3 regions of the Chitinimonas naiadis genome follow, and region 3 is predicted to be linked to each of the others. Evidence: predicted binding sites of a transcription regulator. Region 3 holds the regulator's gene; each other region holds the start of a gene.
What was found. The regulator FliA, encoded in region 3, starts transcription of late flagellar genes. The targets are predictions, from matches to a motif close to GCTAAAGNTNNNNNNNNNNCNGCCGATAAT.

Region 1 (4,795 bases), 170 kb from region 3:
GAGTGTGCGCATATTCCGGTCGAGCTCGATTTCAACGAAGGTGACTTCTTTGATCTGAGCCGGTCCTATTTGATCTGCGCGACGCACGGCGCTTACTATAGGCCCGATACCGGCTTGTGCCTGGGCGGCCCCTGCAAGGGCGCCCGCCTGACCAAGCTGGCGGTAGTGGAAGAGGGTGGTGAGGTGTTCTTCCTGCCTGATGCCCATATATAAAAGATGACTGTCTGATAGAGATCGAGGGAAAGCATGAGCGAGCAGCAAGATCCGAACTGGGAACGTCAGGTGCTGGAAAAACTGGTAGTGACCGCCCTGAAGGAGCAGCGCAAGGGTCGTAACTGGAGCATTTTCTTCAAGTTTGCCGGTTTCGCCTGGCTGTTCCTGTTCCTGGCCGTGATTGTCACCTGGCGGCATGGCGATGCCGGTGAGGGTGGCAGCCGCACCATGGGGCCGCATACAGCACTGGTGGATCTCACGGGCGTCATTTCCGCCGGTGACAATGCCAATGCAGACAATATCAATGAAGGCCTGCGCAATGCCTTCAAGGACAAGAACACCAAGGGCGTGATCCTGCGCATCAACAGCCCAGGCGGCAGTCCGGTACAGGCGGGCCAGATCAATGACGAGATCAAGCGCCAGCGCAAACTCCATCCCGCCATTCCGCTCTATGTGGTGGTGGATGACATCTGTGCCTCCGGTGGTTATTACGTCGCAGTCGCTGCCGACAAGATCTTTGTCGACAAGGCTAGCCTGGTGGGTTCGATCGGTGTGCTGATGGATGGCTTCGGCTTTACCGGTGCAATGGAAAAACTGGGTGTCGAACGACGTCTGCTGACGGCTGGCGCCAACAAGGGCTTCCTGGATCCGTTCTCGCCGCAATCGGCAACCCAGGTGGACTACGCCAAGCAGATGCTGGGCCAGGTGCATCAACAGTTCATCGATGTGGTCAAGCAGGGGCGTGGCAAGCGTCTGAAGGAGACGCCGGACATGTTCTCGGGCCTGGTCTGGAGTGGCGAGAAGAGCATCGAGCTCGGTCTGGCCGATGCCTATGGTTCCGCCGATAGCGTTGCCCGTGATGTGATCAAGGCCGAGGAAATTGTCGATTTCACCCCGCGTGAGGACTGGGCGCAACGCTTCGCCCGTTCCATCGGTGCCTCGGCAGGTGCCAAGCTAGGCAGTTATTTCGAGTTCAAACTAAAGTAAATGGCATAAGGGGCGATGTCGGCGTTGCCGTCATCGTCCACTTTCAAGACCAAAGTCGAATCTAGAGGGAGCTGGGGAGGGGTATGGCGCGCAAGCACAAGCCGGAAGAGCACGAAAACCATGAGCGCTGGCTGGTCTCCTACGCCGACTTCATCACGCTGCTGTTTGCCTTCTTTGTGGTGATGTATGCCATCTCCCAGGTGAACGAAGGCAAGTACAAGGTGCTGTCCAATTCGCTGACCGTGGCATTCAATAAGCCCGACTCCTCGACCGATGCGTTGATCAAGAATGACCCGAACGGCAATAACCAGAGCCTGATCGCCTTGCCCTATAAGCAGCGCCGTGAGGTGGCCCAGGCCCAGCAACTGGTGCAGGAGCGGGCCCAGCAAGCCGCTGCCATGAAGGATATGGCGGTGGAGATGAAGCAGGATCTGGCTAAGCTGATTGACCAGGGTCAGGTCAGGGTGACGGAAAGCAAGCGTGGTATCGCCATCGAGGTCAATGCCAGCCTGCTGTTTCCGGTCGGCTCCGCGACCCTGGATGCCAAGTCATCCGAGTCGCTTTCCAGTATCGCCAAGAAGCTGGCTGGTAGCGAGAATCTGATCCAGATCGAGGGCCACACCGATAACGTGCCTATCGCTTCGCCGCAATTTCCCTCCAACTGGGAATTGTCGGCCGCCCGCGCAGGTACGGTGGTACGCCTGTTCGAAGCCAATGGCGTGGCGGCCAAGCGTCTTGTTGCGTTGGGCTACGCCGAGAACCGGCCGATGGAGCCAAACGACAGTGCTACCGGTCGGGCGCGTAATCGAAGGGTGACGATCCAGATTCTTGCAGATAACAAGGATGAGGTAGCAACGCTGCCGATGCCGGGCCAATAAAGGTCGGTGCATCGGGGTTGCAATGGAAAGCCCGCCGGTATGGCGGGCTTTTTTGCGCCTAGCTTGGCTGACCCACGAGCTTGAGCCCGACGATACCGGTCACGATCAGGCCCACGCAGAGCAGGCGTGCCAGGCTGGCGGATTCGTCAAACAGAAATATCCCCAGGATGACCGTGCCAACGGCGCCTATGCCTGTCCATGCGGCGTAGGCGGTGCCGAGCGGCAGGGTGCGTACTGCCAGCCCCAGCAGGCTGACGCTGGCCACCATGGCTAGCAGGGTGGCAACGCTGGGCCAGAAGCGAGTAAAGCCTTCGGTGTATTTGAGACCCACCGCCCAGCCGATTTCCAGCAGACCTGCCAAGGTAAGAATGATCCAGGCCATGGTACGGCCCTCCTGATTGCTTGGGGCCGTCCCCATGTTTCAGAAAACTGGAGCGGGTCGTCCCGCAATCCGGTCAGGTGCTTGAATCAGGCTTTGCCCAAGGAGCCGGTGGAGCGCGACAGGCGCGGTTGGCCGTAGGCGTCGTAGGATAGATTCGAATTCTGACTGCTCTGCAGCAGGCTCATCAATTGCTGGTTCTGCTGCTGGCGCGTGTGGATCAACTGACCGTTGGTCGTGTTGAGTGCGCTGGCGTGTCGCGCCGCCTGGATAAGCTTGTCCCAGGTGGCCGCCAGTTCGGGCAGCAAATCCGCAGGCAGGTTGCGGGCCTGTGTCAGCGAGTGGGGAGGGTGTGGCGACAGTTCCACGCCGTTGATCTCGAACAGCCGCTTTCGCTCCTTGGCCAATTGCTCCAATGCCATGGCATGTCCCGCCTTCTGCTTGGACAGGGTTTCCAGTTCGGCCAGGGTATTGTCGATCAGCGCCTGCTGCTCCAGCTCCAGCGTCCCGATGAAGTTCTGGATGTGGGTAAGCTCGTTCTCAAGTGCGGTCTGGAGCAGAGGGGTGGACATGGCAGCTTTCCAGTCATAGGGCCTATACAAAAAACAACCGGCCTACCGAGCGGGTCGGTGGCCGGTGTAGGGCTAGTATGCCTTGTTCGACGAACGGCGTCAGGTCTTGCCGGACAGCAGTTCCTTGACGCTGGCGATCAACTTGTCGGCGATGGCGTCGGCCTGGATCGTGAAGCGCCCATCCTTGATGGCCTGGCGTATTTCGGCCACCTTGCTTTCATCAATCACGGGCTGGGAGGCGAGGTTCGACTCCAGCGACGCCAATCGGGCGCTGAAAGCCTTGATATCCACGCTGTCGCCGCGCGATTCCGCGCTCGCGACCTCTCCGCCGCCTGTCTTGGCGGCAGCTTTCGCCTCGCCGCGAGACGGCGCCGTGATCGGCTTGCCTGAGTTATCGATCTTCATAACGATCCTCTTCCCGGCTACATTGGCCGAGTCCTGTCTATGGTCTACGCACCATATCGACAGGATATTGAAAAACTTTAGCCCGATGTGAATAAAATCTGTAAACAAGCATAAACATTCGTATCTGCCGCACATCAGGTCTTGGCGCTCATGCCTTATTTCGGCTAGATTTCGTGCAACTTGAAGGCTGGGAGCCATAAATCCATGCAAGTCGTTACCCCCCGCTTCGGCGTGATAGATATCGATGAGAACACCGTCATCAACTTTCCCGACGGACTACCCGGGTTTGAAGATTGCACGCGTTTCAAGTTGTTGCACGAGGATGTGCCCGAGCCCAAGGTAATGTGGCTGCAATCGCTCGATGATCCGGCGGTTGTTTTCAGCGTTATTGATACCCGCCGCATGGGCTTGCACTACCAATTGACCCTCAGCGACGAAGAAGCCGCACTGATTCAGCTCACAGATAGCGAAAATCTTGCGCTACTTCTCACCCTGACACGTGACGGTACCGGGGCTGGAATCAAGGCCAATACACAGTCCCCGATTCTGCTGAATGTCGCTAGCCGCCTGGCTTTCCAGAAGGGTGGTGTACGTGCGGAAATCGTCTTTACCAACGAGTGAGTGGGTGCCGAAATTGCCGGACGGCTGCTTGAACGGCCGTCATGTCAATCTTGCGGGGCGGCTGAGTTTCGCCATAATGGCGCGATTTCGCCGAACGTCCGGCACTACCGGAGCGCGTACGCTTAAGCGACGTGGCCTGCAGCAAGTATGAAAACCACATTCCTCGACTTCGAACAACCCATTGCCGAGCTCGAAAGCAAGATCGAAGAGCTACGCTTTGTGCAGGATGATTCGGCGGTCGATATCTCGGTCGAGATCGATCACCTGCAGAAAAAGAGCCAGGAGCTCACCAAGGCGATCTACAGCAAGCTGTCGCCCTGGCAAATTTCGCAGGTTGCCCGTCATCCGCAGCGCCCTTATGCGCTGGACTACATCCGCGAAATCTTCACCGATTTCGAAGAACTCCACGGTGATCGTAGCTATTCCGACGATCCAGCCATCGTCGGTGGCCTGGCTCGGCTCAATGGCCAGTCCGTCATGGTGATCGGCCATCAGAAGGGCCGCGATACCAAGGAAAAGATCTATCGCAACTTCGGCATGCCGCGCCCCGAGGGCTATCGCAAAGCCCTGCGGCTGATGCGCCTGGCAGAAAAATTCAATCTGCCGGTCGTTACCTTCGTCGATACCCCCGGCGCCTATCCAGGCATTGGTGCGGAAGAGCGGGGTCAGTCCGAGGCCATCGGGCGCAATTTGTTCGAGATGAGCAAGCTGCGCGTACCGGTGGTCGTCACCGTGATCGG
Region 2 (4,795 bases), on a different contig from region 3:
GTTGTGCTGGGAGTCGATCGTGATGGACACCGACGCTTTTGCGGAGTTGGTGGTGAACTTCGCATCGGTACTGTCGTAGACACCGTTGGAATCAGGCGTTGCGGCTGAGCCATCAAGCTTGGTGATCTTGCCGAAGTCGATGATCAGCTTGCCAGAACCGATGACCGCATCGGTGCCGGAAAACGCCGCCGTTTTCAGGCGCTGGTTTTGTGCCAGTTGCGAGACCGAGATGACATGGTTCTGGATCTTGGCGGCAGAGGAAGCCGTTGCCGTCACGCTTGCGGAGTCAGAGGAGCTGACCACCGGCGTAGTGTACTGACTGGTCGTTGTGAGCCCACGAGCTGCCGCCTGGAAAGCCGCCAATGCGCCGCTGACCTGACCCAGCGCCGACACCTTGCTGGTAATGGTGGAACCTTTGGCCTGAATCTGCTTGGTGACCGGATCGCGCTCTGCTGCGACCAGTTGGGAAACCAAACCTTCAACATTGAGTCCCGAACCGAGACCGGTGGATGTGATTGCCATCTTGTTCCCCTCCATTTCGCAGCAAGGGCTACGCCCTCGCCAGCACTACCTCAAGCCTTGTCGCTCAAAAGCAGGCCTTGCAACTTATCGATTGCCTTCGCAATATCGACCACTTCCTGGGATGGAATCTGCCGGATGATTTCCTTGGAATTCACATCGACCACTTTGACGATATTGAGGCGCGTATCTTCATCAATGCTGAACTGCAGACTGCGATTGAAGGTAGCAATCGTCTCATTCAGCTTTTTGACTGACTCCTGCACGCTTGGTTGCTTCTGGTTCTGACCCTTTTGGTCGGTGTTCTCCGACTTGTTGGGGGCCGTTACCTGGGCGACGCCTTGCGCACTGACCACGGGTTGCTGTTCACCCACCACCGCGGCCCGAACTCCTTGGCCGTCCGTCTGCGTACTACCAGACGGAACCAGCGAAACTCCCACTGCTTGTACTTGCATGATGGCTTTTCCTTAGGCAAAAGCCCCGGCTCGCCTTTAGGCGCTGCCGGGGCAAGCTCTTCTCTAAGTCAATCGATCAGCTGATTAACCGCGGAGCAAAGACAGAACCTGGTTCGGCAGCGCGTTGGCTTGCGCCAGCATCGCAGTACCAGCCTGTTGCAAGATCTGTGCCTTGGTCAGGTTTGCCGTTTCAGCTGCGAAGTCGGCATCCTGAATCCGCGAACGAGAAGCCGAGATGTTTTCCGACGCGGTCTGCAGGTTGGCGATCGTTGCATTGAAGCGGTTCTGCAAGGCACCGAACTTGGCACGCTGGCTGTTCACCACCGACAAAGCGCTATCGACAATCCGCAGGGCCTGGTTGGCGCCGGCTACGGTCGAGACGTCCAGCGAGTTCACTGCGCTGAGGTTTGAGCCCAGTGTGTTGTTGGTCGTACCCGAACCCAGTGCCAGACCAGAGATAGAACCTGGCTGCGAACCGGAGGTAGCAATGACACCCGAAGCGAACGCGGTACCGCTTTGTGCAGTAATCGAGTAGCTCTTGTCGGAGTCCAGGGTCACTTGACCGCCGATCTTCAGCACGGCACCCGACGATTGGGTTGCACCACCAGCCGCACCGCCCGAACCACCGGCAGTGACGAAGGCTGCGGAAGCCAGCGGCACACCACCTTGGCCACCGGTAACCAGGGCCACAACACCACCCGACTGCAGAGAAACCGTCTGCATCATGATGTCGCTACCGTCGTCGTTCGACAGAATAATGCCGTTCGAGGTGTCGTTGAGGCGAGCAGTAATACCGGTTTGCGACGAGCGGTCGTTGAAAGCCTGGATCGATTCAGCCAGACCTGCAGCGGTCAATTCACCCACGCTGAAGGTCACGTTGACGACGGTCGTGTTCGAACCGGTCACGTTCAGCGAGTAGGTAGCGCGGCCCGATGCAGCGATCTGAGTTGCGGTGAAGTTGGTGAACTGGATGTTGGCGTCGTTGCGAGCCGTAGCGCGCACACCGGTACCCAGGGCATTGATCGAGGCGGCCACTTCACGGGCAGTCGAACCGGAGGTCAAGGAGGTCACTTGACCGCCACCGTTACCACCGTTGATCACCACACCGCCGGACGTGCCACCCGAGCTACCGATAGCCTGGATAACCGCGCCGCTGGCGCCGCTCAGGGTGGTACCGGACATGCTGCCGGTTACGGCGAAGGTAGCAAGGTTGATCTGGTTCTTGATCTGATAAGTACCGTAGCTGTTGGTACGGAAGTTGGCCGTGCTGGCGGAAACCACTTCGTTGGCATTGGCGCCAATCTGGTAAGCCGCAGTGCCGAACGAACCGTCGAACAGCTTCTGGCCGTTGAAGTCAGTCGTCACAGCGAAGCGGTCCAGTTCGGACGACAGCTGGGAGACTTCAGCATTCAGGGAAGCACGGTCAGTCGAGGTGTTGGTGCCGTTGGCCGACTGCACAGCGAGTTCGCGAATACGCTGGAGCAGATCGCTCATCTGGCTCAGGGCGCCTTCACCGACCTGCGCCAGCGAAACACCGTCGTTGGCGTTACGACGGGCCTGGTCCATACCACGGACCTGCGACGTCATACGCGAAGAAATGGCCAGACCGGCAGCATCGTCCTTGGCGGAGTTGATGCGGAGGCCGGTGGACAGGCGTTGAAGGGAAGTGCTCAGAGCGTCCGAGGTCTTGCTGAGATTTCGCTGGGCGTTGAGCGACGGGATGTTCGTATTGATGACTTGCATGATCTCGTCTCCTGCTAGGGGCTGAGGTTAAATTAACCAGGCGGTCAACGCCTTGCCACCTTTATCGACGAGTTCTGATGGAACTTTAGGGCTGACCGGCAAAAATTTGCAGGGGGCCTGCAATTTTTGCCGGTCGGGTCACTATCTTAAAACTCGAACCAGGCCGACATCCAGTCCGGCAGTCGATCTTGCAACATCCAATGGTCCAGAACATGCTGCCGCAAGGCATCACCGCGGCGTGCGGACTCATCCAGATCATTGATGTGTTCGCGGATCGCCTTCACCCACTCTGCCGTAGTGTTATTCACCAGGGTGATCGGATAGTCACCCTGGTACGGCGTGAAGTTGGTGGCAATCATCGGATAACCGAGGATGCCGTACTCCAACACCCGCAGATTGCTCTTGCACTCATTGAACGCATTGAGCTCCAGCGGTGCGATAGCCACATCCAGATTCAGGCTCGCCAGATGGGTCGGATACTCCTTGAAGGAGACACCACCGCGGATATCCGCGAGGTAGGCCGCGATAGGCTCCGGCGCCATGCCGAAGAATACCCACTCAACCTCATCCGCCAGCTCACGCACCACATCGTAGATGATCTCCAGGTCACCACCGTGGCTAACCCCACCGGCCCACCCAACGCGGGGTTTCTTCTTGCCGACACGGCGCTGCGGCTTGAACTTGCCCCAGATTTCGGCGTCGATGCTGTTGGGCACGACGCGGATATCGTGGTGCATGTCCCGGAACGCTTCCTTCAGCGGCTCAGTCGTGACGATGAACCGGTCACAGAACGCCAGGGCGCGCCGCATCTTGTCGGCCATGTCGCGCGGCAGGTCGGCACGATGCAGGCTCTTCTTGGGTACGGCCGTCATCAGGTCATCAGCCTCGAACACCAGACGGATATCCTTCTGCAGCTTGTACTCACGCAGGAATGGCAACTGGTGATCCATGATCTGCCGCTGCAGCACGATGGTATCCGGCTCCATGCGCCCAATCTCGACCATCAGATAGTGGTCGAATGACTTCCAGCCTTCCACCAGCCCCGCATTCACCGCAGCCGTGTGTGGCTGGATGATACGGTAGTTGCCGCAGCCCCAATCATCACCAGGAATGGAGAGCAACCGGGGCAGAGGCTTCCAGGGCAGCGCCTGCTTCGTCAATTGCGGACGAGGTTCGATCTCGAATACGCCGCCTTGCAGTATGAGGTTGCTGTTGTAGGCCGGGTCGAACGATAGCTCTCTCAACCAGCGCTGGTAGAGCAAGGCCTGGTTTGCGCGCTCCCGCTCCTCTCGCTGTTCGGCAGGAAGCAGGGACTCATTGAGCTGACTGGCACCGCGGCTATGCAACAGGTTTGCATAAGGCGTCCAGACAACACGATGCCCGCTCTTGGTGACTCGCAAGCAGAGGTCGTGGTCTGCCTGATAGAGGTCAAACGATTCATCCAGCCCACCTACCGTCTGGAAGATGGCACGACGAATCAACAGGCAGCTACCCGATACCGCCGAATAGTTCTGCGTGGTCTGCAGACGACCGTAGTAACCCGGCTCATCGAAGTGCAGACCCAGGAAGGGGCTTTCCGCCAAGCCCAGCAGGCCGAGAATGCGGCCGGCATCGTCCACGGTGCCATCAGGACGGAGGAGCCGCGGCCCAACGATCCCGACTTCCGGGCGTTGTGCTTCGGACATCATTTCCGACAACCAGTCCGCCTGTAGCGGCGTGACATCGTTATCGAGGAACAACAGGTATTCGCCGGTCGCCTCGGACGCAGCCTGGTTACGCAGCTTGGCCAGATTCTGCTCACCGGACACACGATAGACGCGCAGGCGATCCTCACCCATCCCATCCAGACCAGACAGATAGGTCAGCGTTTCCTGGTCCTCGCTGCCCATATCGATGATCAGCAGTTCGTAATCAGGCCAGTCTGTCGTATTGAGTACGCCTTCCAGTGTCGCTTGCAGTGCTGCGAGGTTCTCCCAGGTGAGAACGATGATGGAAACACGGGGCCGTTGTTCATGACGATAGCGGGTACGGTAAGTCCCTGGCAGGTTGCCGCTGCCAACCTCGGCGTCAATGCCGCG
Region 3 (4,795 bases):
AGTTCCGACTGCAGGGCATCCCAGCGTGGTTGGGTAAAGAAATAAGCGGCATCCGCCAACGGCAAGCCTTGCTGCTCGGCAAAGGCGTCGGCAGCGGCAAAGCCCAATGTCACATGCGGGGTTTGTTCCATCACCCGTCGCGCCAGCTGCACCGGATTTCTGGCGCGCCTCACCCCGGTTACCGAGCCTGCCAGCCGCTGGCTGCCTTCCATGACGGCTGCCTCAAGCTCGATATCACCGTCAGCATTGAATACCGCTCCGCGGCCGGCATTGAAGAGCGGGTTGTCCTCCAGAGCGCTGACTGCCGCGGTGACTGCATCAAGGGCGCTGCCTCCTTGCTGCAGCAAGGCGAGCCCCGTATCCAGCGCCTGGTTCAGGCCAGCCAGCAACAGGGATTCCTGCTCGGGACTGATGTCCTGCTTACGCAGCGTGCCGGCACCGCCGTGAATGGCAATGGCGTAGGGCAAAGTGTTCTCCTAGTCCAGGAAGCGACGCTGCCAGGCAAGGTAGAGGCCGTGAGCATGGTCCTTCATGGCTTCTGCCGAGGTGAAGTTGGCAGGATCAATGGGCTCGAATACATGGTAGTCCGCAGCGGGGTTACGTGCGGAAGCGATTTGCCAGAGTTTCAGCAAAAGGTGCTGCTCCGCCCATTCGAAGGTCTCCTGCGCCTGATAGTGCAGGAAGACCGGCAGCAAAGGTACGCCGCTCTCGAAGCTGGCAATGAAGGCGCCATTGAAGAAGCGGCTACCTACTCGCCGACCCTTGCAGCCCCCCTCTGGGTAGAGCGCCAGCCGGTCACCCTGCTTGGCGGCATCGATCAACGCCTGGGTAGCCGCCTTGCGAGAGGCGGAAGACTCCCGGTTGACGAACAGAGTGCGTGCCGCCACGGCGACCCGCCCCAATATCCACCAGTTGGCGACCTCGGCCTTGGCGAGCGAGCGCACCGGAAAGAGGGCGGGAATGCCGATATCCTCGAACAAGGAGGGATGGTTCGCGATCAGCACGTAGCGCTCAGGCAGCGTACCGCAATAGTGCTGGTGCAATCGTAGCCGGACGCCCAGTGCACGGACAAAACAGCGGCACCAGGCATGGAACAGGAGGGGGAAGACCCCTGCTACCGCCCGTCGTGGTAAACAGGACAGCAGTAGCAGGAGCAGGGTGAGCAGCAGGAAATCGATGATGGCCAGGAGGCGCCACAGCAGGCGTAGCAGGGCAGTCATCGCGCCGCGCTACCTAGACGATGAAGCCGCGTAACTTGCTTTCGATGATGCGCGGGTTCTCACCATGGGCGATGGCAACCAGGCCCTCGGCCAACAGTTCACGCCGTTTGACCTCGGTCGCAATGATCTGCTTGAGCTTGTTGCCGATAGGCAGGAAGAACAGGTTGGCGGAGCCCACGCCGTAGATGGTAGCCACAAAGGCGACGGCGATGCCCGAACCCAGCTTGGAAGGGTCGGTCAGGTTTTCCATGACGTGGATCAAGCCCATCACCGCACCCAGAATGCCGATGGTCGGCGCGTAGCCGCCAGCGGATTCCCATATCTTGGCGGCAGCACGATGCTTTTCCTCGTACGCGCCGATTTCAAGGTCCATGGTATGGCGGATGGCTTCTGGTTCGGCACCGTCGACCAGCATTTGCAGGGCACGTTTGACGAAGGGATCCTTCTCGCCCATCAGCGGGGTTTCCAGCGCAAGCAGGCCGCCACGCCGGGCCGTATTGCTCCAGCTGATCAACGATTTCACCCAGGGATCGAGCGCGGCGGTGGGGGGGATCAGTACCCAGCGCACCATCTTTACACCCAGCACGAAGTTGCTGGTACTGCTTTGAAGCAGTACGGCACCGATGGTGCCGCCCATGACGATCAGGAAGGCGGTCAGTTGCAGCAAGGAACTGATATTGCCGCCTTCAAGCAGTTGGCCGCCGACAATTGCGACAAGGCCAAGGAGAATGCCGATCAGGCTCAGTCTATCCATATGGATGAGGGGTTTTCTTGTTGGCGGGTACGCTGCCGTTTATAGCAGATTTGATCGACCGGACGGTCATTTCTGCGTCCAGTCATGCAGTTTGGTACGCAAGCGTGCCACAGCCTGGCTGTGCAGCTGGCAAACGCGGGATTCCGAGACGTTGAGCACGGCGCCGATTTCCTTGAGGTTCAGCTCCTGCTCGTAGTACAGGGCCATTACCATCTTCTCGCGCTCGGGCAATGTCTTGATGCCGTCGAGCAGTACCCGCTTGAAGTCGGCATCATCGAGCCCGTTGATCGGGTCCGCAGTATGGTCGGCCGCCATATTGTCGAGCGCATTACGGCCGTCGTCGTCGCTGTCGTAGTCGTCGTAATAGATCAACTGGTGACCGCGGCAATCAGCCAGCAGCTCCTGGTACTCGGCCAGTGGCAAATCCATGGACTTGGCAATCTCGGCTTCGGTGGGGGCGCGCCCCAGCTTGTGCTCGAGTTTGCTCATGGCCGCTTCGATATCCCGCATCGAACGTCGCAATTGCCGTGGCAGCCAATCGGCACCGCGCAATTCATCGAGCATGGCACCGCGTATGCGTTGCGTTGCATAGGTCTCGAACTGCACTTCGGCCGCCGGATCAAAATTGCGGCAGGCATCCATCAGGCCAATCAGACCTGCTTGGATCAGGTCGTCCACTTCCACGCTGGCTGGCAGGCGGGCCACCATGTGGTAGGCCAGCTTCTTGACCAGCGGTGCATACGTGTTGACACGCGCTTCGATCGAATCTGCAGCGTGTTGTTTGTAAGCACCAATGGCGCGGGACGTGGTCATGCGGGACATGTATCGGGGAGGATGACTTCTTTATGCGCCACGTCGACGGGTTTGCCAACGGGCCGGACGAAGATTAGCAATCACTGCTATGGCTGACAATGAGGTAAACCGCGGCTTTCAGCGGATTGAGGCCAGTCTGCGACTGACATCAAGGGCACGATACAGCAGGTTGGCACGGTCTGCGCTCCCGGTCTTTCGGGGCCAGCGACGCATCGCCACCGCCAGTTGGGCAAATGCCACGCTCGCCTCACTCTGCGGAAACACATGTGCCACCGGTTGCGCCAGCTTGTCGGCACGGGCAAGTTGCTCGTCTTCCGGCACGAAGCCGACTAGCTTCATCTTGACGTCCAGGTAGCGGCTAGCCACTTCCTTGACGCGCTGGAACAGCGCCATTGCGGTATCCAGCGTACGGACCCGGTTGGCAAGCAGGCGAAAGTCGCGGCGGCCGTATTCCGTATGCAGACGCTTGATGGCGGCGTAGGCCGCGGTGATGGAGTCGCCCGATGGCGTAATCACCACGATCACCTCGTCGGCCGACAGGGCCAGGCCGGGGGCATTGTCGTCCGCCACGGGGCGGGCATCGACCAACACCCAATCAATGCGGGCGATCAGCGAATCGTATTCGTCGGCCAACTGGTTGGCGCGTCCCGGCGGCAGGTGTCTGGCCAGCGTTGCGGAAAGCTTGACCGGCATGAGCTCAAAGCCGGGGGCGGCGAGCAACAGTTCGTCCAGCCGCACTTCGCGGCCTGCTACGTGTTCGAAATTGAAACGTTGCCGAAGTTGCAACCGATTGATCGCGTTGTGACGACTATCGTCTTCATCCAGCAACAGCACGCGCTGGTCCATGGCCGCGATGGCGGCGGCGAGGTTCAGCGACAGCGTAGTGACCCCCGTGCCGGTGCCACCGGTCAGCGCGACAGCCCGACCGCCGGGCCCGCCCACCAGCTTGCGCAGGCTGGAAGCCTGGTCGAGGGCGACCGTGGTGACGAGATTGTTGAGCCTGTCCATGACCATGCTCAGGCTGCGGCCTCACGCCAGGAAAAGTCCAGCGATGGCTGCTGGGCTCCCAGGAACAAGGGATATTCCTCGTTCTTCAGACGGTACGCCGGTGCTTCCGGCGGAGTCTTGAATACCCTGTCGACCAGGTACAGCCCGCTGGCGACATGCAGGTCTTCCGGCACCCGCTGGCCATTAGTGATGTAGTAGAGCGGCAGCTTGTAGCGCACGATGACATCCAGCCCGCTCCCGAGCGAGAACGCTTCGTCGGTCTTGGTAAAGATGCAGCCGGACAGCCCCTCGCCGTGATAGCGCTTGACCACGTCGTCCAGGGTCGTGCCCTGGGCGTTGGCGCTCAACAGCAGCAGCCGCTTGACCGGGGTGGTCTGGCCGGCCAGCAGGGCGATCTGCTCCACCACACGCTGGTCGCGCTGCCCCATGCCGACGGTGTCGATCAGTACGAGGTGCCGGTTGCGCAGATCGGCCAGGGTCTGCGCCAGGTCGGTTTCATCCGTTACCGCATAGACCGGCACACCCAGTATCTTGCCGTAGATGCGCAGCTGGTCTTGTGCACCGATCCGGTATCCGTCGGTGGTGATCAGCGCCACCTTGGCGGCACCATGCTTGAGCGTGGCACGGGCAGCCAGCTTGGCAACGGTCGTGGTCTTGCCCACGCCGGTCGGGCCGACAAGGGCATAGACCCCGCCAGCTTCGACGATATCCGCGCCGGGCCCCACCGTCGGCAGGTTGTGCTGCAAGGCGGTGCGTGCCCACTTCATGCCGCGCTCGGTGCTGTAGCCGCTAGGCATGTGCTCGACGATCTGTCTGCTCAGTGCCGGGCTGAAGCCCACGCTCAGCAGGCGGCGCAGCACTTCCAGCCGCTCTGGAGCGTGCCGTTTCAGTTCGTTCCAGGCAAGGCCCGCCAACTGACCTTCCAGCAGGTTGCGCAGCATCTTGATCTCGCTGGAGATGTCCTCCACCTCGTGCCCGATCGTTTCGATGCGACGCCCAT

Region 1: flgM (flagellar biosynthesis anti-sigma factor FlgM) is a predicted target of FliA. The motif match lies at 3,487-3,516, and genes of this name have one in related genera.
Region 2: ACYVHK_RS21675 (flagellin) is a predicted target of FliA. The motif match lies at 2,778-2,807, and genes of this name have one in related genera.

What each region holds. Positions count from the first base shown of each region.
Region 1 covers NZ_BAAGVO010000004.1:303,861-308,655, reverse strand. Annotated here, with positions in the region: gene ACYVHK_RS07370 (Rieske (2Fe-2S) protein) at 1-213, shown strand, start outside; gene ACYVHK_RS07365 (S49 family peptidase) at 247-1,200, shown strand; gene motD (flagellar motor protein MotD) at 1,284-2,078, shown strand; gene sugE (DMT family transporter) at 2,137-2,460, opposite strand; gene ACYVHK_RS07350 (flagella synthesis protein FlgN) at 2,547-3,029, opposite strand; gene flgM (flagellar biosynthesis anti-sigma factor FlgM) at 3,129-3,434, opposite strand; gene fliW (flagellar assembly protein FliW) at 3,639-4,055, shown strand; gene ACYVHK_RS07335 (acetyl-CoA carboxylase carboxyltransferase subunit alpha) at 4,203-4,795, shown strand, end outside.
Region 2 covers NZ_BAAGVO010000007.1:279,391-284,185, reverse strand. Annotated here, with positions in the region: gene fliD (flagellar filament capping protein FliD) at 1-522, opposite strand, end outside; gene ACYVHK_RS21680 (flagellar protein FlaG) at 573-974, opposite strand; gene ACYVHK_RS21675 (flagellin) at 1,059-2,717, opposite strand; gene ACYVHK_RS21670 (glycosyltransferase) at 2,864-4,795, opposite strand, start outside.
Region 3 covers NZ_BAAGVO010000004.1:471,952-476,746, reverse strand. Annotated here, with positions in the region: gene ACYVHK_RS08140 (isoaspartyl peptidase/L-asparaginase family protein) at 1-467, opposite strand, end outside; gene ACYVHK_RS08135 (lysophospholipid acyltransferase family protein) at 477-1,220, opposite strand; gene ACYVHK_RS08130 (MotA/TolQ/ExbB proton channel family protein) at 1,234-1,974, opposite strand; gene ACYVHK_RS08125 (RNA polymerase sigma factor FliA) at 2,041-2,787, opposite strand; gene ACYVHK_RS08120 (MinD/ParA family ATP-binding protein) at 2,905-3,795, opposite strand; gene flhF (flagellar biosynthesis protein FlhF) at 3,804-4,795, opposite strand, start outside.